DNA from 3 places in the Mesorhizobium sp. USDA 3734 genome. Region 2 is predicted to be linked to each of the others. Evidence: predicted binding sites of a transcription regulator. Region 2 holds the regulator's gene; each other region holds the start of a gene.
What was found. The regulator LexA, encoded in region 2, represses DNA repair genes until DNA is damaged. The targets are predictions, from matches to a motif close to TGTTCNNNNTGTGTTCNG.

Region 1 (6,307 bases), 4.4 Mb from region 2:
CATGAAGGACTGGCCGTCATAGGCGCCGTCCGGACGCTGGCCGAGGCCGGGCTTCCAGTTGGTTGCCGGACGGATCAGGTCGGCCAACCGTTCCAGGATGTCGATGCGCACGGCGCGGCGGCCGAGATTGCGGTAGCCGGCAAGCTTGTAGAAGGTCTTGTCGAAGGCCGGGTCGATGACCACCGAGGTGCGACCCGAGGCGAGCGCATGGACCACGTCGCCAAAGCCTGGCTTGTCCTTGCCGTCGTTCTTCAGCGCCCACAGCAGCGTCACCAGTCCGGCAGGCGCCGGCTTGATCAGCGCCGGCACGAAGACATGGTAGGCGCCGAAGCGCACGCCGAGCCGGCGAAGGGCGGCGCGGCCTTCCTGATCGAGCGACTTCATCTCCTCGGCGATGTCGCGGCGGTTGATGAGACCGAAATTCTCGACCAGCTGGAAGGCGATGCCACGGCCGATGCCGGAAATCTGATCGGCGTTCTTCAGGTCGACCAGCGGCTTCAGCAGCGTTTCGATCTGGAAATTGACGAACCGCTCGGCACGCGCGGCGACCTTGTCGCGCGCCGGGCCGGTCAGTTGTTCGTCGGCCAGCAGCACCAGGCGCGGCTTCAACGCGTCTTCGCCCGAGACCAGCGTACCGATCGGCGCGCCGATCCAGCGCAGCGTGCCGTCCGAGCCAAGCGCGATGTCGCCATTGGCCGAGGCGCCGAAGCGTTCGGCGCGCGCCTCGAACTCGGCGGCCAGCGCCTTCTGGGCCGCGGTGCGCACCGCCTTGGCGTCTTCACCGCCGGCGGTCTGGTCGGCGGTGAAGCGGAACCCTTGCAACTCGCCGACATGGTGGCCTTCGACAAGGACGGTTCCGGTAGGACTAATTTCGGCTTCAGGCATGGTATTTTCTCTAAGGCGCCGCATGAGGACGGAAGTCCTGCGGTCTACGAAGCGTTTCGTCAACCGCTCATGCAGCGCATCCGACAATCTGTCTTCGATTTCGCGCGTCTTTTCCTGCCAGTGTGCCTGATCGGCCAGCCAGCCGGGCCGGTTCGACACGAATGTCCAGGTGCGGATCTGGGCGATGCGATGCGACAGCGTGTCGATATCGCCCTCTGTGGTGTCGGCGCGGCGCACCTGTTCGGCCATGTAATTCTCGTCGACATGGCCGTGGCGTGCGAGGTCCGTGTAGATCGAGGCAATGAGGTCGGCATGCTGGGCCGGCGCGATCTTGCGGTAGTCGGGCAGCGCGCAGGCTTCCCACAGCAGCGCCACGCGCTTGGCGTTGGTGGCGAGTGCGCGGATGTCCTCGTCGCGCGACAGATGCTCGAGCGCCTGCGCGTCGACGGCAGGCAATGCCCGCGTCAGCCCCTCGACCGGGGCGTTGGTTTCGATCGAGCGCTTCAGCGCATCTAGGCTGGCAAAGTCGAAATGCGCGGTGCGCCACTGCAGCACCTTCACCGGATCGAAATCATGGCCTTCGATCTTCTTGATCAGTTCCTCGTCCAGCGGGTCGACCTGGCCGGTGACGCCGAAGGTACCGTCGCGCAGATGCCGGCCGGCGCGGCCGGCGATCTGGCCAAGCTCGGCCGCCGTCAGGTTGCGATACTGGAAGCCATCGAACTTGCGGTTCTGGGCGAAGGCGACGTGGTCGAGATCGAGGTTGAGACCCATGCCGATGGCATCGGTGGCGATGAGATAATCGACATCGCCGGACTGGAACAGCGCTACCTGGGCGTTGCGGGTGCGCGGGCTAAGCGCGCCGAGCACGACGGCGGCACCACCTTGCTGGCGGCGGATCAGCTCGGCGATGGCGTAGACCTCGTCGGCGGAGAAGGCGACGATTGCCGTGCGCCGCGGCAGGCGGGTCAGCTTCTTCGAACCGGCATAGGCAAGATGCGACAGCCTCGGCCGCGTCACCACCGAGACACCCCTCAGCAGGCGCTGGAGGATGCCGTGCATGGTGGCCGCACCCAGCAGAAGCGTTTCCTGGCGGCCGCGCAGATGCAGGATGCGGTCGGTGAAGATGTGGCCGCGCTCGAGGTCGCCGGCCAACTGCACCTCGTCGATGGCGACGAAGGCTGCGTCGGTCTCGCGCGGCATGGCCTCGACGGTGCAGACTGAATATCTGGCGCCCGGCGGCTGGATCTTTTCCTCGCCGGTGATCAGCGCGACCTTGTGGGCGCCGACCTTTTCGCAGACGCGGGCGTAGACCTCACGCGCCAGCAGCCTGAGCGGCAGGCCGATGATTCCGCTCTCATGCGCCACCATGCGTTCGATGGCGAGATGGGTCTTGCCGGTGTTGGTTGGCCCCAGCACGGCGGTCACGTCGCGGCCCGACAGGATCAGCGGCTCGGTGTGTTTGGGCTGGATGTTCATTGACCTAGAATAAGGCTTCCGGGACCTGGAAATAAGGCTTGCCGGCCTCTGGTTGTCGGGAGCGTGCCTCAAGTGGCGCGTATGACAGGCGACACATAGGGATTTCGGGCGCGAAGCGAAAGCGGAATGTTCCGCCGACGGCCAGAAGGTGGTTTTGTCAAGCTCTCAACCGGCTGCGGATTAACGGATAGAACGAGTCTGGAACGAATCGGCGACGAATCAGTGACTCCCGCAGATTCAGCTTTTGTTCACGGCTACATGTGGATTTTGCGACCGCGAGTCTCACCACATGCTGAATCGCTGAACTGGCCCGTTTCATGCTAAGAGGGCCTTGCCGTTAATCTTTGCCGATGAACGATCATAATGGCTTGGCGTGCCTCGGCCAAGGTTATGAAATTGTTGATCTTTCTTAATCGGCGTTAAGGAGTTGGCAGGCGATTCCGGCCGTCGGCGTTAACGTTCCGCTCAAAGCCGGAACGAATCGGCGACGAATCAGCGATGCCAGAATTTTCTTGGTTTGTTCACCCCAATATCTTGTGTTGTAAACAGCTTATCCACCGAGAATCCACAGGTTGCGAAGCAGCTTTCGCACAGGGCAGCGGCTGGCTGTTAACCTCTGCGTGCCGGATTGGGTCAACTGCCGTCGCGAGCACGTCAAAGGGACCATGCCGGCAACGAAAAACGGGCCGGTGTGCCGGCCCGTCGATCTCTCCGCCTACCTCGCCGCGTCGTCAGGCGAAGTATTGGCCGCCATTGGCTGTGAGGGTCGAGCCGGTGATGAAGCCGGCATCTTCGGATGCGAGGAAGACGACGCAGCGCGCGATTTCTTCGGGTTCGCCGAGGCGGCCGACGGGGATCTGCGGAATGATGCGCTCGTTGAGCACCTTCTCGTCGATCGCCTTGACCATCTCGGTGGCGATGTAGCCGGGGCAGATGACGTTGACGGTGATGCCGGCGCGAGCCCCCTCCTGAGCGAGAGCTTTGCTGAAACCGATGTCGCCGGCCTTGGCGGCGGAATAGTTGACCTGGCCGGCCTGGCCTTTCTGGCCGTTGATCGAGGAAATGGTGATGACGCGGCCGAACTTGCGGTCGCGCATGCCGCTCCACAGCGGATGCGTCATGTTGAAGACACCGGACAGATTGGTGTCGATGACCTCTTTCCACTGTTCGCGCGTGATCTTGTGGAACATGGCGTCACGGGTGATGCCGGCATTGTTGACCAGCACCGAGACCGGGCCGAGATCGGCCTCGACCTGCTTGATGCCGGCGGCGCAGGAATCATAGTCGGCGACCGACCATTTGTAGACGGGAATGCCGGTCTCGGCCTTGAATTTTCCAGCCGCGTCGTCATTGCCGGCGTAGTTCGCGGCAACCGAATAGCCGGCGGTCTTCAATGCGATCGAGATCGCCGCGCCGATACCGCGCGATCCCCCTGTGACGATTGCTACCTTGGTCATGCATTTCCCCTTTTTTGATATCGCCCTGTTGTCGGGCTTGGCAGGCACTGGATACAGAACGGGCGGCTCGCGCCGCCCGGTTAGTGACTTCTTCAGAGTGCTTCGATGCACATGGCGACGCCCATGCCGCCGCCGATGCATAGGGTGGCGAGGCCCTTCTTGGCGCCGCGCCGGCGCATCTCGAAGACCAGCGTGTTGAAGACGCGGGCGCCCGAAGCGCCGATCGGATGGCCGATAGCAATCGCGCCGCCATTGACGTTGACGATCGAGGGATCCCAGCCCATGTCCTTGTTGACGGCGCAAGCTTGCGCCGCAAAGGCTTCGTTGGCCTCGACCAGGTCGAGATCGCCGACCGACCAGCCGGCCTTTTCCAAGGCCTTGCGCGAGGCGGGAATAGGTCCGGTGCCCATGATCTGCGGATCGACGCCGGCGGTTGCCCAGGACACGATACGCGCCAGCGGGGTGATGCCGCGCCTCACCGCTTCCGCTTCGCTCATCAGCAGCGCGCCGGCCGCGCCATCATTGATGCCGGAGGCGTTGGCGGCGGTCACCGTGCCGTCCTTGTCGAAAGCCGGCTTCAGCTTGGTCATGGCGTCGATCGTGGCGCCGTGGCGGATGTACTCGTCCTGGTCGACGATGGTGTCGCCCTTCTTGCCCTTGATGGTGACGGCGACGATCTCGTCCTTGAACTTGCCGGCCTTCTGCGCGGCCTCGGCCTTGTTCTGCGAGGCGAGCGCAAACTGGTCCTGGTCGTCGCGGGTGATCTGGAACTGACGCGCGACGTTTTCGGCGGTGTTGCCCATGTGATAGCCGTTGAAGGCATCCCACAGCCCATCCTTGATCATGGTGTCGATCAGCTTGAAGTCGCCCATCTTGACGCCGGCGCGCAGGTGCTGGGCATGCGTCGAAAGCGACATTGATTCCTGGCCGCCGGCGATGATCACCTTGGCATCGCCGGTGGCGATCTGCTGCATGCCGAGCGCTATGGCGCGCAGACCCGAGCCGCAAACCTGATTGAGGCCCCAGGCTGTGGTTTCCTTGGGCAGGCCTGCATTGATCGATGCCTGGCGGGCCGGGTTCTGACCCTGAGCGGCGGTCAGCACCTGGCCGAGGATGACCTCATCGACCTCGCCTGGTTCGACACCGGCACGCGACAGCAATTCCCTGATGACGACGGCACCGAGTTCATGCGCAGGGGTGGCGGCGAAAGCGCCGTTGAAGGAGCCGACCGGCGTGCGCGCCGCACTGGCAATGACGATGGAAGCGGACATTTTCTTCTCCAGACTTCAAGGGTGTTGTTCTGTCGTTGAGGACTTTTCTTGCCCTTTCCCAACCCCAAGTCAAACCGGAAATGGGCATGGCGCCCATGCGCGGCAAGCAGGTCGCGCCTTGTCGTGGCGGCCGTTCGTCCATTGCTGCGCAGCATATTTTGCCCGCTATGCAGCATTTAGTGATCCCGCACTGCACAAACTGCTTGGAATTGTGAGGCTTTTGCGCATATCCTCAAAAAAGGCACAATCGTTATCGGCGGCTTACTCAGAGGCGCGCCGGTGTCCCCGGGAGGATGTAGATGGCCGCTAAAGACGATCCGATCATCATCAAGAAATACGCCAATCGCCGCCTCTACAACACCGGCACCAGCACCTATGTGACGCTCGAGGACCTCGCCGAGATGGTCAAGAAGGGCGAGGAGTTCACCGTCCAGGACGCCAAGACCGGCGATGACATCACGCATCCGGTGCTGACCCAGATCATCTTCGAACTGGAGAACAAGGACGGGCAGAACATGCTGCCGATCCCGTTCCTGCGCCAGCTGATCGCCTATTACGGCGACCAGATGCAGATGATCGTGCCGAGCTTCCTCGAACAGTCGATGCTCGCGTTCTCCAAGGAGCAGGAACGCTTTCGCGAGCAGATGAAGGGGGCGATCGGCAAGTCGCCGCTCGACATGATGAAGATCACCACGCCGATCAAGGCGCTGGAGGAACAGACACGCCGCAACATGGAAATGTTCCAGAATGCGATGCGGCTGTTCACGCCATTTCCGCCGGCTGGCTCCGTGCCAGCGGCTGCGCCAACGCCCGAGCCGGCCAGGAAGGAAACGCCAGAAAAACCCGACGACCTTCAGGAACTGAAGGACCAGATCGCGGCCATGCAGCGCAAGCTCGACACGATGTCGTGAGACGTTTGACGCAATTCCCAAGGGAAAGCGCTATCCGCTTTTCCCGGGAAAGCCGTTTCACGCTTTTCCTGGAATTGCTCTAAGGCAACACTCCCTCATAGCGGCCGCGCGGCCTGATGACACTTCCGCTTGTTATCTGTTCGACCGTGTGCGCGGCCCAGCCGACGCTGCGTGCGAGCGCAAACAGGCGGAACGGTGCATCGCGCGGCAAGCCTAGGCTGCGTGTCAGCGCGGCCAGCCCAAAATCGATGTTGGGAAGCGCGCCGGTCGCCGCAAGGGCAGCGTCGCGCAGCGACGATAGTGT
Region 2 (6,307 bases):
GATCCGTTCCGCCAACAATCCCGCCATGGTCGCCTGCTGGCTGGCCGCCACCAAGGTCGGTGCCGTGGTCGTCAACACCATGCCGATGCTGCGCGCCGGCGAACTCGCCAAGATCGTCGACAAGGCGGAAATCACCGTCGCGCTCTGCGACACCCGGCTGATGGACGAGATGACCGCCTGCGCCAAGAACAGCAAATTCCTCAAACAGGTGATCGGTTTCGACGGCACCGCCAACCACGATGCCGAACTCGATCGTGCTGCTCTCGACAAGCCGGTGACGTTCAGCGCCGTCAACACCGGCCGCGACGACGTCGCCTTGCTCGGCTTCACCTCGGGCACGACAGGGGTACCGAAGGCGACGATGCATTTCCACCGCGACTTGCTGATCATCGCCGACGCCTACGCCCGCGAAATCCTCCAGGTGACGCCGGACGACATCTTTGTCGGCTCGCCGCCGCTGGCCTTCACCTTTGGCCTTGGCGGCCTCGCCATCTTCCCGCTGCGCTTTGGCGCGGCGGCGACGCTGCTGGAACAGGCGACACCGCCCAACATGATCCACATCATCGAAACCTACAAAGCGACCATCTCCTTCACCGCGCCCACCGCCTACCGCGCCATGCTGAAGGCCATGGATGAAGGGGCCGACCTGTCATCGCTGCGCGTCGCCGTTTCGGCCGGCGAAACCTTACCCGCCCCGGTTTTCGAGGAGTGGACGCAAAAGACCGGCAAGCCGATCCTCGACGGCATCGGCGCCACCGAAATGCTGCACATCTTCATCTCCAACCGCCTCAGTGACATGAAGCCTGCGTCGACCGGCAAGCCCGTGGGCGGCTACGAGGCGCGCATCGTCGACGACGAGATGCGCGAACTGCCGCGCGGTGCGACCGGCAGGCTGGCGGTGCGCGGCCCGACCGGCTGCCGCTACATGGCCGATGACAGGCAGAAGGAATACGTGCGCGACGGCTGGAACATAACCGGCGACACCTTCACGCAGGACGAAGACGGCTTCTTCCATTTCGCCGCGCGCTCCGACGACATGATCGTCAGCGCCGGCTACAACATCGCCGGCCCCGAGGTCGAGGCAGCGCTGCTGTCGCATCCGGACGTCGCCGAATGCGCGGTCATCGGCGCCGAGGATGCCGCGCGCGGCCAGATCGTCGAGGCGCATGTCGTGCTGATGCAGGGCGTGGCGCCCGACGCATTGACCACCAAGCGCCTGCAGGACCACGTCAAGGCGACGATCGCCCCTTACAAATATCCACGGTCAGTGAAATTCATCGCCGCTCTGCCCAAGACCCAGACCGGCAAGATCCAGCGCTTCCGGCTGCGCACGGAGAAAATCAATTGAGCGAGCCCTATGATCCGGCGTCCGAAGGCGCACAGATGTCGTTCAAGGAGCGCATGTCCTACAGCGACTATCTGCACCTGGAGAAAGTGCTGGAGGCGCAGACGCCGCTGTCGTCGGCGCATGACGAGATGCTGTTCATCATCCAGCACCAGACCTCCGAACTCTGGATGAAGCTCGCTCTCCACGAGATTGGTGCCGCGATCCGTTCGATCCGCGCCGACCGGTTGGAGCCGAGCTTCAAGATGCTGTCCCGCGTCGCCCGCATCTTCGAGCAGTTGAACAACGCCTGGGACGTGCTGCGGACGATGACGCCCAGCGAATATACCGAGTTCCGCGACGCGCTCGGCCAGTCCTCGGGTTTCCAGTCCTGGCAGTATCGCGCCATCGAGTTCATGGCCGGCAACCGCAACCCCGCCATGCTCGGGCCGCACAAGCACCGGCCGGACCTCAGCGGGAAGCTGGAGGCGATCCTGGCCGAGCCATCGCTCTACGACGAAGCGCTGCTGCTTCTGGCGCGCAACGGATTCGACATCGGCGCCGATGCCAGGCGCACGGACTGGCGTGAGACGCGAACGGAGAATGAGGAAGTCCTGGTCGCCTGGCAGACCATCTACCGCGATCCGCAGCGCTACTGGATGTTCTACGAACTGGCCGAGAAGCTGGTCGACTTCGAGGACTATTTCCGCCGCTGGCGCTTCAACCACGTCACCACGGTCGAGCGCATCATCGGCCTGAAACGCGGCACCGGAGGAACCTCGGGTGCTTCGTATCTGAAGAAGATGCTCGAGGTGGTGCTGTTCCCGGAGCTGTGGACGGTCCGCACCCGGCTCTGACATCATCGAAATGAAAACAGGCACACTGAGGGGAAGCGCTTGTGGCGGAAAACCCTTCGCGAATAACCGAGGACTGACCGACCATGAGTGGAATACCTGATCTCGCTGCAATCGAAGCGATGGATGCCACGGATCCGCTGCGTGCCATGCGCGATCGTTTCATTCTGCCGGAGGGGGTGATCTATCTCGACGGCAATTCACTGGGGGCAGCGTCGCATGCCGTTTTCGGCGAACTGCAGCAAGCGGCGACCCAGGAATGGGCCCAGGATCTCATCCGAGCCTGGAATACAGCCGGATGGTTCGAGATGCCGATCGAACTCGGCGACCAGCTCGGGCGACTGATAGGAGCCGCGGCAGGCCAGACCGTGGTCTGCGACACGACGTCGACCAACATCTACAAGGTGCTGCATGCGGCGCTGCAGATGCGGCCCGGCCGGCTGGCCATCGTCGCCGAGGGGGACAGTTTTCCCACCGACCTGTACATCGCCGAAGGCGTGGCCTCGACCAGGGATGGCGTCCTGCTGCGCCTCGCGGGCGTCGACGCGCCAACCATCGAAGAGCTGATCGACGAAAGCGTCGCGGTGGTGCTGGTCAACCACGTCAATTACAAATCGGGTGAACTGCGCGACATGGCGGCGCTGACGCGCAAGGCTCATGCGGCCGGAGCGCTGATCGTCTGGGATCTCTGCCACACCGCGGGTGCTCTGCCGGTCGAGCTCGACCACGCAAATGCCGATTTCGCCATCGGTTGCACCTACAAGTACCTCAACGGCGGTCCGGGCGCGCCGGCCTTTATCTATGCCGCGCAGCGCCACCACGGCGAGATCAGCCAGCCACTCAGCGGCTGGTGGGGGCATGTGCGGCCCTTTGCCTTCGAACGGGGCTATGTTGCCGGCACCGGCATCCGCCGCTTTCTGTGCGGCACGCAGCCGGTCCTGTCGATGCGGGCGCTCAAGGGTGCGCTTGCCATCTGGAACGACGTCGACATGGCGGCATTGCGAAAGAAGAGCGTCGCGCTGACCGAACTGTTCATCCAGCTCGTCGAAGCGAAGTGCGGCGCCTATGGTCTCACGCTGGAGACCACCCGCGACGCGACCAGACGCGGCAGCCAGGTATCGTTCCTTCACGACCATGGCTATCAAATCATGCGGGCGCTGATCGAGCGTGGGGTGATCGGTGACTTCCGCGCGCCATCGACCATCCGTTTCGGCTTCACGCCGCTCTATGTCGGCTACAAGGATGTGTGGCTGGCGGTTGAGGTGCTGGAAGACATTCTGCGCACGGGTGCATGGAAGGACCAGCGTTTCGCCGTCAAGGAGGCCGTTACCTGACGCAGCCCTCTCGACGATCTGTTGTCGCCGGCTCCCCCTTAGTCAGATGACCGAGGGACGAATTTCCAGCTCGCAAACGCGTTCATTGCTGGTGGCCAGCGCTGGCTGCGATAATTAACCAAGGTTGGCGTTTTGGCTTCGTTTCGTTCACGGCAAACGAGCCCCCAGGAAAACTGGCAATTCTCCCGTCGAGGGCTTATCGGCGGATCATGCCAAACCTGAGCTCGGGATGGGCCACAGGCAATTAACCATAACAATTTCAATGCGGGAAAGGGCACTTTGACGGCATGCAGCCGGCGACGAGACCCGCTGGAAAACGCCGAATAATTTCCGCCACCTTAACAAATTCATTAAACTTTAAACAGTTGCAGAACACAACTGGAACAGATAGTGTTTGTTCTGGGTTTGTTTTTCTGATTCTGGTTTCAGGTACCCTGGGGGCCGCCATGCTGACGCGCAAGCAACACGAACTGCTGATGTTCATCCATGAACGCCTCAAGGAAAGCGGCATTCCGCCATCCTTCGACGAGATGAAGGAGGCGCTCGATCTTGCCTCCAAATCCGGGATTCACCGGCTGATCACGGCTCTGGAGGAGCGCGGCTTCATTCGCCGGCTGCCCAACCGGGCACGCGCGCTGGAAGTGTTGCGGCTGCCGGATTCGATCGCTCCCGGCCTCAACGCGGCAAAAAAGTTCTCGCCGAGCATCATCCAGGGCAGTCTTGGTCAAGGCGGCCTTGGCCGTCAGGTCAAGCCGGCGCCTTCGCGGATGTCTTCGGCCGGCAATGACGACGACGTGGTCTCCGCCATTTCGATCCCGGTGATGGGCCGCATCGCGGCAGGTGTGCCGATCGATGCCATCCAGCATCAGACGCACTCGATTTCTGTGCCGCCGGACATGATCATGGGCGGCGAGCACTATGCCCTGGAGGTCAAGGGCGACTCGATGATCGATGCCGGCATCTTCGACGGCGATACCGTCATCATCCGCAATGCCGATACGGCGAGCCCTGGTGAAATCATCGTGGCGCTGGTGGATGAAGAGGAAGCAACGCTGAAGCGGTTCCGCCGCAAGGGCGCCTCGATTGCTCTCGAAGCCGCCAATCCAGCCTATGAAACCCGTATTTTTGGCCCGGACAGGGTCAAGGTGCAAGGCAAGCTCGTCGGCCTGATCCGCCGCTACTGAGGTGGCTGCGGTTTAACCACTGGCTTCTCGGGTTTCTTGAAGGGCGGCAGTCCCCTCGCCTCGCGTGAGAATTTGCGTTGCACATGCCAGGGCCGGTAGGGCCTGTCCACCGCGAAGCTGACGGTTGCCGGCGTGGTCGCCGACTGGCGATCGAAGAAGATGGCAGCGCTGCCTTTGCGAGCCAGTTGTCGCTTGGTGATGACGAGAACCAGCGGATTGTGACAGGCGTCATAGGCCGTCGCGTCATTGACAACGATCAGCTCGGCAAAGCCGCAGGCTTTCCAGGTGTCTTTTCGGTCTTCGACATAGGCAATGATCGCACCGGACGTGTGCCTGGCCAGACAGACGCCCGAGGTGCAATAGAACGGCGATCCCGGCGGCAGTTCCGGGGCATCCGCGATCTCGAATTGCCCGTCGCCCTTGTCGAACACCTCCGGCACGACGATGGTTTCGGATGTCAGTGCGCGTTTCCAGTTGTCGACCGTGAATTCGTTCGGCCGTGCGCGGCTGACGGCGAGCTCGCCGCCGCCGATCGGCAACGCAACCAGTCGGGCGTCCTCCGAGATCAGCACGTCCGGCGTGCGCGTATCCGAGAAGGTCAACAGGCCAACAAGCGCGAAGGGAAGAGCCGCAAGCCGCAGCCACGTCGTCGCCATCGTCGCGATGACCAGGGCAATCGCCACCAGCAGCACGGACTGCTGCGAAATCAATCCGACCCCATCGACAGGTGAACGCTCGGAAATCCATCCGGACATGGCGATCATCGCCGTCAGGCCCTTGCCCATCACATAGAGAAAGGGACCATCGGCGCCAAAGGGCATCGCCAGCGCACTGAGGACGGCAAAAGGCATGACAACCAGTGACACAATCGGCATGATGGCCAGATTGGCGAACAGGCTGAGCGGCGACACGCGCTGAAAATGCCAGATGGCAAACAGCGCCGTGGCGCTGCCGGCGATGATGGATGTCATGGCCAAGCCTCCCGCCGCCAGCAGGAATTTTCGCGTCAGGAAGCCAGGCAAGGATCGCTTTGGCGGCGGCGGTCTGGTTTTCCCCGCACGATGATCCGACCAGCCGGCATAGGCGCCGACAAGTGCTGCGGTCGCCGCGAAGGACATCTGGAAACTCGGGCCGACCACCTCATGCGGCGACACCACAATGACGGCGATCGCCGAGATCGCCAGATTGCGCATGGTGAGTGCTGCCCGATCGAACAGCACGGCAATCAGCATCACCGCCAGCATGATGAAGCTGCGCTCGGCGGCAACGACGACGCCAGAGATGATGAGATAGGCGGCGATCGAGAACAGTGCCGCGGCGGCTGCATATTTCTTGACCGGACGGCGCGCGGAAAAGTCCGGGAACAGGGCGAAGGCACCGCGCAGCAAACCCATGATGGTGCCGGCGACCAGCGCCATGTGCAGCCCGGAAATGGAGATGATGTGGTAGATGCCGGTACGCCGCATCGCTTCATTGATTTCATCGGGAATGCCGGCGCGTACCCCGACGATCAGCGCAGCGGCGATTTCGCCTTCGGCACCACCGACGCTGGCCCTGATATGGTCGGCAATCGCTTCACGGGCATTTTCCACGCTGGAGGAAAGGCGGGCC
Region 3 (6,307 bases), 1.0 Mb from region 2:
GTGCCGGGCCTGTGGCTGAACGAAGGCGGCCAATCGGCGGCGGGCGCGGCCATCGACCATCTGGTGCGCATGCACCCGGCGGCCGGCGAAGCGACCGCCAAGGCGCAGGCCGAGGGGCTCAGCCTCAGCGCCTGGCTAGCGCTGCAGGCGCAGAGCCGCAAGGGAGCCGCGGCGACGCCGGCGCTGGTCGGCGATATCCATGTCGTGCCGGAATTCCTCGGCAACCGCGCGCCTTTCGCCGACCCGGACGCGCGCGCGCTGATTGCCGGGCTCGATCTCGACACCAGCCTCGACAGCCTGGTCGGGCTTTATGTCGCCGGGGTCTGCGGGCTGGGCTACGGCGCGCGTCAGATCGTGCGAGCCGAGCACGACAAGGGCATTCCTGTCGACACCATCGTCGTCAGCGGCGGCGCCGGGCAAAGCCCGCTGGTGCGCCAGCTGCTTGCCGACACGACAGGCATGGTGGTGGTGGCGTCGACCTCGCCCGAGCCGGTGCTGCTCGGCTCGGCGATGCTGGGCGCCGTCGCCGCCGGTGCTTACGCGGATCTGGTGACGGCGATGGCGGGCATGTCGGAACTCGGCGAGGTCTATCATCCCGACGCGGCGCTGGCCGGCTGGCACGCCAAGCGCTTCGCGGCGTTCGAGCTGCTGCAGCAGGCCGGCAAGACGATCCGGGGCTGAGACAGCGGTTTCTGTCCGGCTCTGTCAGGAGCGTGGCGAACACCGCTTGGCGATGATGCCGGAAGCTGGCAGCTTTGTTCCGTCGCCACGAGGTAGGCGGCAGGATCAGGAGGCCTGATGGCAGACGACAAACCGCCCGTGCCATTCGCATCGGATGCGGTGCCGTGGACCGAATGGTCCGATGTACCTCGCTTCGGCGTGCGCTATCGGCATCTGTCGCTGGCCGCCCTCGGCGAAAACCACCATGTCGGCGTGGCGATCGAGGAGCTGCCGCCGGGCAAGCAGACCTCGCCGGCGCATTACCATATTCTCGAGGAGGAGCATGTCTTCATCCTCGAAGGGACGCTCACCGCGCAGGTTGGCGACGCCACCTATGTCATGACGGCCGGAGACTACATCTGCTTTCCGGCGGGTGCCGCGGCGGGACATTGCCTCATCAACGCCGGCGACGCGCCGTGCCGTTATGTCATCGTTGGCGAGCGAAATCCCAACGACGTTGTCGTCTACACCGCCTCCAACAAGGTGCTGGTGCGCGCGCTGGGCAGCCGCGCGATCTTCGACCTCGCGGCAACCCGAAGCTACTGGGACGGCGAGAACACCGGCCTTGCCGCCGGCGACCCGCCGCCGTCGGATGTGATGGCCGGTGTTACCAAGGCAGCAGCCACTCCGATCCCGCCGGTTGCCAGCGATGCCGTCGAGTGGAAACAGGAGGGCGAGGGGGCGCGGTTCGGTGGTCAGTCCAAACACCTAACCTATGCCGCCTTGGGACGGTCCGACTATCATGTCGGCATGCTGATCGAGGCTCCGGCCCCCGGCATGCGCCTGGCGCCCAGGCATTATCACATGCTCGAAGAGGAACATGCGCTGATCCTGGAGGGGCAGGTGACGCTGCTGCTTGGCGAGGAGCGCCATGAGCTGAAAGCCGGCGACTATGTCTGCTTTCCCGCCGGCCTGGCGGTCGGGCATTCCTTCCTCAACAGCGGCACCGGGCCGTGCCGCTATCTGATGATCGGCGAGAAAAACCCCAACGAGGTCTGCGTCTATCCCGATTCCAACAAGATGGCGGTCGACGCCTTGCGCCGGCGCGACGGCATTTTCGACATGGCAGGGGTGAGGCGGTATTGGGATGGCGAGCAGATGGAATAGGCTGCTCCAGCCGCATCAATATCGTGCGCTGAAGCTGTCATTGAACGGACTGGATCAGCCATAGGAGAGCGAGAAGGTTGGCGAGCGATGTGCCGGCCGGGCCGAAGGTCTTCATCCGATCGTCGATCGTGGTGCCTATGACAGCATCCCCAGCCTGCACAAGGATCATTATCCAGGCGATGGCTTCAAGCCACTCAGTCGAACCTGTAAAGAATGGTACGGCGCTAGCGACAACCAAAGCCAAACTGCGTGCGCAACCGTACAATGCCACTGTCCGGGCGCTGCCGGTTTCGTTCGTGACGGCGGCCAGGGAGAAACCGAGACTGACAACCGCGCTAAGAGCTGTGACCAACGCGCAAACGATGAAGGGTGCGAACATGAGAGTCCATGGCTTGTGTCAGCTGCATCCTACTCGAATAGCCAGTGTGCGGAGATCAAGATTTTTCACTGCCTGCCGCCCCTCGGTTACCGTGCCGCGCGTCCACATTCAGGATAATGTCAACAGTGCTCACAGCTCCTTCTCCGCCAGCTCCCTGAATTCGTCGGGCACGGAGCGTGCCGCCTCCAGCGCCACCGTGCCGTAGCCGACGGCCTGTTTGCCGAAGCGCTCGCGGATCTTGTCGATGGCGCGGTCGGCGTCGAAGCGTGCCAGGCCTTTCCTGGTGCCGGGGCGGCGCTTCTCATCGGCGAGGCCGAGCGGCAGGTCGAGCTGCAGCTCGAAGCTTTCCTCGAGATGCGACACCGAGATCGCCAGCAGCGAGATCGTCTTCTCCTGGCGGTGGTCGGCAAGCACGCCGCTGACCAGATCGCCGGCGATCTCGGCCAGCATCGTGGTCGCCGAGATCGGCTGGTCAAGAGTGATCGAGCGGGTGACGGCGCTGAGATCGGCAAAGCGTACCCGCACCGTCACCGTGCGGCCGGGCCGCGCCTTGGCGCGCAGCCGGCTGGCGACGCGGTCGGCCAGGTGCAGCAGCGTGGGCACGATGACATCAGCCATGGCGGCCTTCTGGCCGAGCGCCGATTGCGCGCCGGCGGAATGCGCGCGGCGCTTTGTCTCCAGCTTGCGCGGGTCGCGGTTCCAGGACAATGCGGCGAGCTTTTCGCCGGCGGCGGGACCGAGCAGTCGCGTCAGCGCGCCACTGTGGGTCCTGGCCAGCTGGCCGATGGTCTCGACGCCGATTTCGGCCAGCCTCGCTCTGGTCGCCGGGCCAACGCCCCACATCAGGCCTACCGGCAAGTCGTGCAGGAAGGCGATCTCCGTGCCGGGCTCGACGACGACCAGCCCGTCGGGCTTGGCGACCTGCGAGGCGATCTTGGCCAGATGCTTGGTGCGTGCCACGCCGATCGAGATCGGCAGGCCGAGTTCGGCCCGCACGCGGCGGCGGATCGTCGTCGCGATCTCCTGCGGCTGCCCGAACAGATGCATGCAGCCGGCGACGTCAGCAAAGGCCTCGTCGATGGAGATGCGTTCGACCAGCGGGGTGAAATCGTCGAGCACCTTGATCGCCGCGTCGCCCAGCCGCTGGTAGTGGCTGAAATTGCCGCCGACGAAGATCAACTGCGGGCAGAGCTCGCGCGCCTTGCGCCCCGGCATGCCGCCGCGCACGCCAAAGGCGCGCGCCTCATAGGAGGCAGCAAGCACCACGCCACCGCCCACCGCGATCGGCTTGCCGCGCAGCGACGGGTCGAGCAATTGCTCGACCGAGGCATAGAAGGCGTCGAGATCGGCATGCAGGATGGTGGCTGTCGTTTCCATCCCGACCGCACATCCGCAGTTGCTGATAGATATGAACAAATAGAGAACAAAGACAGATCATTGTCAAGTGGAGAGCGATTTGTGCAGCAGAGGGCAGTGCGGGTGCGGCTTGAGTGCCACCGCCTAGACAATATGTTCCGCCCGCAGCGCCGTTTTCATCCGTTCCAACGCCGCCTCGCCACCGACCGCCAGTTCATCGGCGATCCGGGCCAGATGATCGTCGGCCTTGCGGTGCTTGCTGCCCCAGGCGCCGAGCGTCGCCAGCACGGGCAACAGGTCGATGCCGGCTTCGGTCAGCCGGTAAACCGTCTTTAGCCCATGCGTCGGGTCGTCGCTTCTGGTGAGGATGCCTTCGTCCTGAAGGGTCTGCAGCCGCTCGGCCAACGTGCGCGACGAGATGCCTTCGTCGGATTGCAGGAATTCGCGAAAATGCCTTTTCCCGGCGAAGACCAGGTCGCGGATGATGAGCAGCGTCCAGCGGTCGCCGACGAGTTCGAGCGACAGGTTGATCGGGCAGCCGGATCTTTCGCGCGTCGACATCTATGGTTCCATTTTTAAATCACTTTACTATTGATACTGTTTCCATCTGATGTCAACGGTTCCAAAAGTAAACCATTTTCCGCTGGCCAAGGAGAACGATGATGAGAAAGCTGATCCTTCAGATGCAGATGTCGGTCGACGGCTTTGTCGGCGCCAACGAGGACCATCCCTGGCAGCTCTGGGAATGGGGTGACGACAGCGCTTGGGACGCGGAGCTGAAGCGGGACTTCAACGCCGTCTTCGCCGGCATCGACACCATTCTGCTCAGCCGCAAGATGGCGCAGGAGGGTTATCTCACCCATTGGGGCAACGCGGCGGAGAAATTTCCGCGCGATCCGTTCTATGCCTTTGCGCAGCGCGTCGTCGATGCGCACAAGGTGGTGCTGAGCGACAAGCTCAAGGCTTCGCGATGGGAGCGCACTACGGTGTCCAGCGGCGACCTGCCGCGCGAAATCAACGCGCTGAAGGCAGGCGAGGGTGGCGACATGGCGGTGTTCGGCGGCGCCGGTTTCGCCTCGGCGCTGATCGCGGCCGGGCTGGTCGACGCGTTCCAGCTGTTCATCAACCCGGCGGTGCTGGGTGCCGGCCGCCGCATCTTCGACCAGGGCGGTTTCCAAAACCTGGCGCTGCTCGGCTCGAAGGCCTATGCCTGCGGCATGGTGGTCAACCGTTACGCGCCGGTGGGGTGAGGCGCCTCACCATGCTCACTTGGCATCATGAAAAATGATGCCGACGGTGTGGCGCATGCCTGAGCGCAGGCGGCTGACGCCGTGGCGCAGATTGACGCGGTAATTGCCTTTGGTTCCCTGCACCGGCCGGTTGTGAACGGCGAAGACAACGGCATCGCCCTGGCGCAGCGGCACCACCTCGACCCGGCTCTGCATGCGCGGCCGCTGTTCGGTCAGCGCGAACTCGCCGCCGGTGAAGTCCTGGCCCGGTTCGGACAGCAGGATCGCCACCTGCAGGGGAAAGGCGAGGTCGCCATAGAGGTCCTGGTGCAGGCAGTTGAAATCGCCAGGCACATATTGCAGCAACAGGGGGGTTGGCCGCGTCTGGCCGGCGGCATGGCACTGTTCGAGAAATGCGGCATGCGTCGCGGGATAGCGCTTGGCCTGCCCCATGCGCTCGTTCCACCGATTGGCGACCTCGGCCAGCCTGGGATAAAGCGCGCTGCGCAGGCCGCCGAGCAGGTCCGGCAAGGGATAGCGGAAGTAGCGGTACTCGCCCTTGCCGAAGCCGTGCCTGGCCATATGGATGTGGCTGCGGAAATGCTTCTCATCCGGATAGAGGCCGGCGATCTGCCGGCATTCTTCGGGTGAGAGCAGCTTCTCGATTACCGCGCAGCCGAAGCCGTCGAGTCCGACGGCAAGGGCCGGCCAGTCGTAACCGGCAACACGCGTCTGAGCGGCTTCGACCACCGATGCGGCAACCTTGGCATGGGCGTTCATATAGCAGCCTCCTTGTTGATCAGGGCGCGCTTGCGTTCGACGCCCCAGCGATAGCCCGACAGCGTGCCGTCGGCGCGGACAACGCGGTGGCAGGGAATGCCAAGCGCAATCGCGTTGGCCGCACAGGCCGTCGCTACGGCGCGGGCGCCGTTCGGCTGGCCGAGGCGGCGTGCCAGTGCGGTGTAGGTGATGGTGGCGCCGCACGGGATGGTGCGCAGCACGTCCCAAACCTGCTGCTGGAATGGCGTGCCGTGGTGCATGTCGAGCGGCAGGTCGAGACCGGAGCTGGGCGTTTCGATGAAGCGCGCGATTGCCGCGAGATCGTCGCGCAACCCGGCCTCGTCCTCGACCAGCACCTTGCCGGGGAAGCGGTCGCCAAGGTCCTGCTCCAGCGCCTCGGCTTCCGAGCCGATCAGGATGGCGCAGACGCCGATGTGGCTGCGCGCCGCCAGGATGTTGCCGATCGCGGATTCGCCGATGGCGTAGGCGATGGTGTCGAGGGCGGCTGCGTTGGAGGCTGTCGCCGGCATATTTGCGTGCATGAGGTTCATTGCCTTCACTCCTTTGTCTGTGCCTGAACCCTACAGACACGGCTTCTCGCGCTCACTCCGGTGCTTGCTTTCAAATTCGAATCTCCAAGGCAGGTGCTCTACGGCGCTGATGGTGCTCATTCGACGCGTGTGACGAACATCTCTCCGAGCAGAAACACCTCACCGGTCAACAGCCGCAGCTCAAT

Region 1: the regulator LexA is predicted to act here: its motif matches at 2,553-2,570, upstream of ACZ89F_RS34825 (helicase-related protein).
Region 3: the regulator LexA is predicted to act here: its motif matches at 3,615-3,632, upstream of dinB (DNA polymerase IV).

Annotation. Positions count from the first base shown of each region.
Region 1 covers NZ_JBWCCW010000001.1:7,257,131-7,263,437, forward strand. Annotated here, with positions in the region: gene ACZ89F_RS34825 (helicase-related protein) at 1-2,364, opposite strand, end outside; gene phbB (acetoacetyl-CoA reductase) at 3,096-3,821, opposite strand; gene ACZ89F_RS34835 (acetyl-CoA C-acetyltransferase) at 3,914-5,092, opposite strand; gene phaR (polyhydroxyalkanoate synthesis repressor PhaR) at 5,392-6,003, shown strand; gene ACZ89F_RS34845 (citrate/2-methylcitrate synthase) at 6,083-6,307, opposite strand, start outside.
Region 2 covers NZ_JBWCCW010000001.1:2,878,947-2,885,253, reverse strand. Annotated here, with positions in the region: gene ACZ89F_RS13780 (AMP-binding protein) at 1-1,348, shown strand, start outside; gene kynA (tryptophan 2,3-dioxygenase) at 1,345-2,181, shown strand; gene kynU (kynureninase) at 2,265-3,512, shown strand; gene lexA (transcriptional repressor LexA) at 3,959-4,696, shown strand; gene ACZ89F_RS13760 (ComEC/Rec2 family competence protein) at 4,690-6,307, opposite strand, start outside.
Region 3 covers NZ_JBWCCW010000001.1:1,871,466-1,877,772, forward strand. Annotated here, with positions in the region: gene ACZ89F_RS08875 (FGGY-family carbohydrate kinase) at 1-681, shown strand, start outside; gene ACZ89F_RS08880 (cupin domain-containing protein) at 799-1,827, shown strand; gene ACZ89F_RS08885 (hypothetical protein) at 1,865-2,206, opposite strand; gene dinB (DNA polymerase IV) at 2,336-3,583, opposite strand; gene ACZ89F_RS08895 (winged helix-turn-helix transcriptional regulator) at 3,707-4,123, opposite strand; gene ACZ89F_RS08900 (dihydrofolate reductase family protein) at 4,225-4,812, shown strand; gene ACZ89F_RS08905 (2OG-Fe(II) oxygenase) at 4,828-5,571, opposite strand; gene ACZ89F_RS08910 (methylated-DNA--[protein]-cysteine S-methyltransferase) at 5,568-6,122, opposite strand; gene ACZ89F_RS08915 (hypothetical protein) at 6,239-6,307, opposite strand, start outside.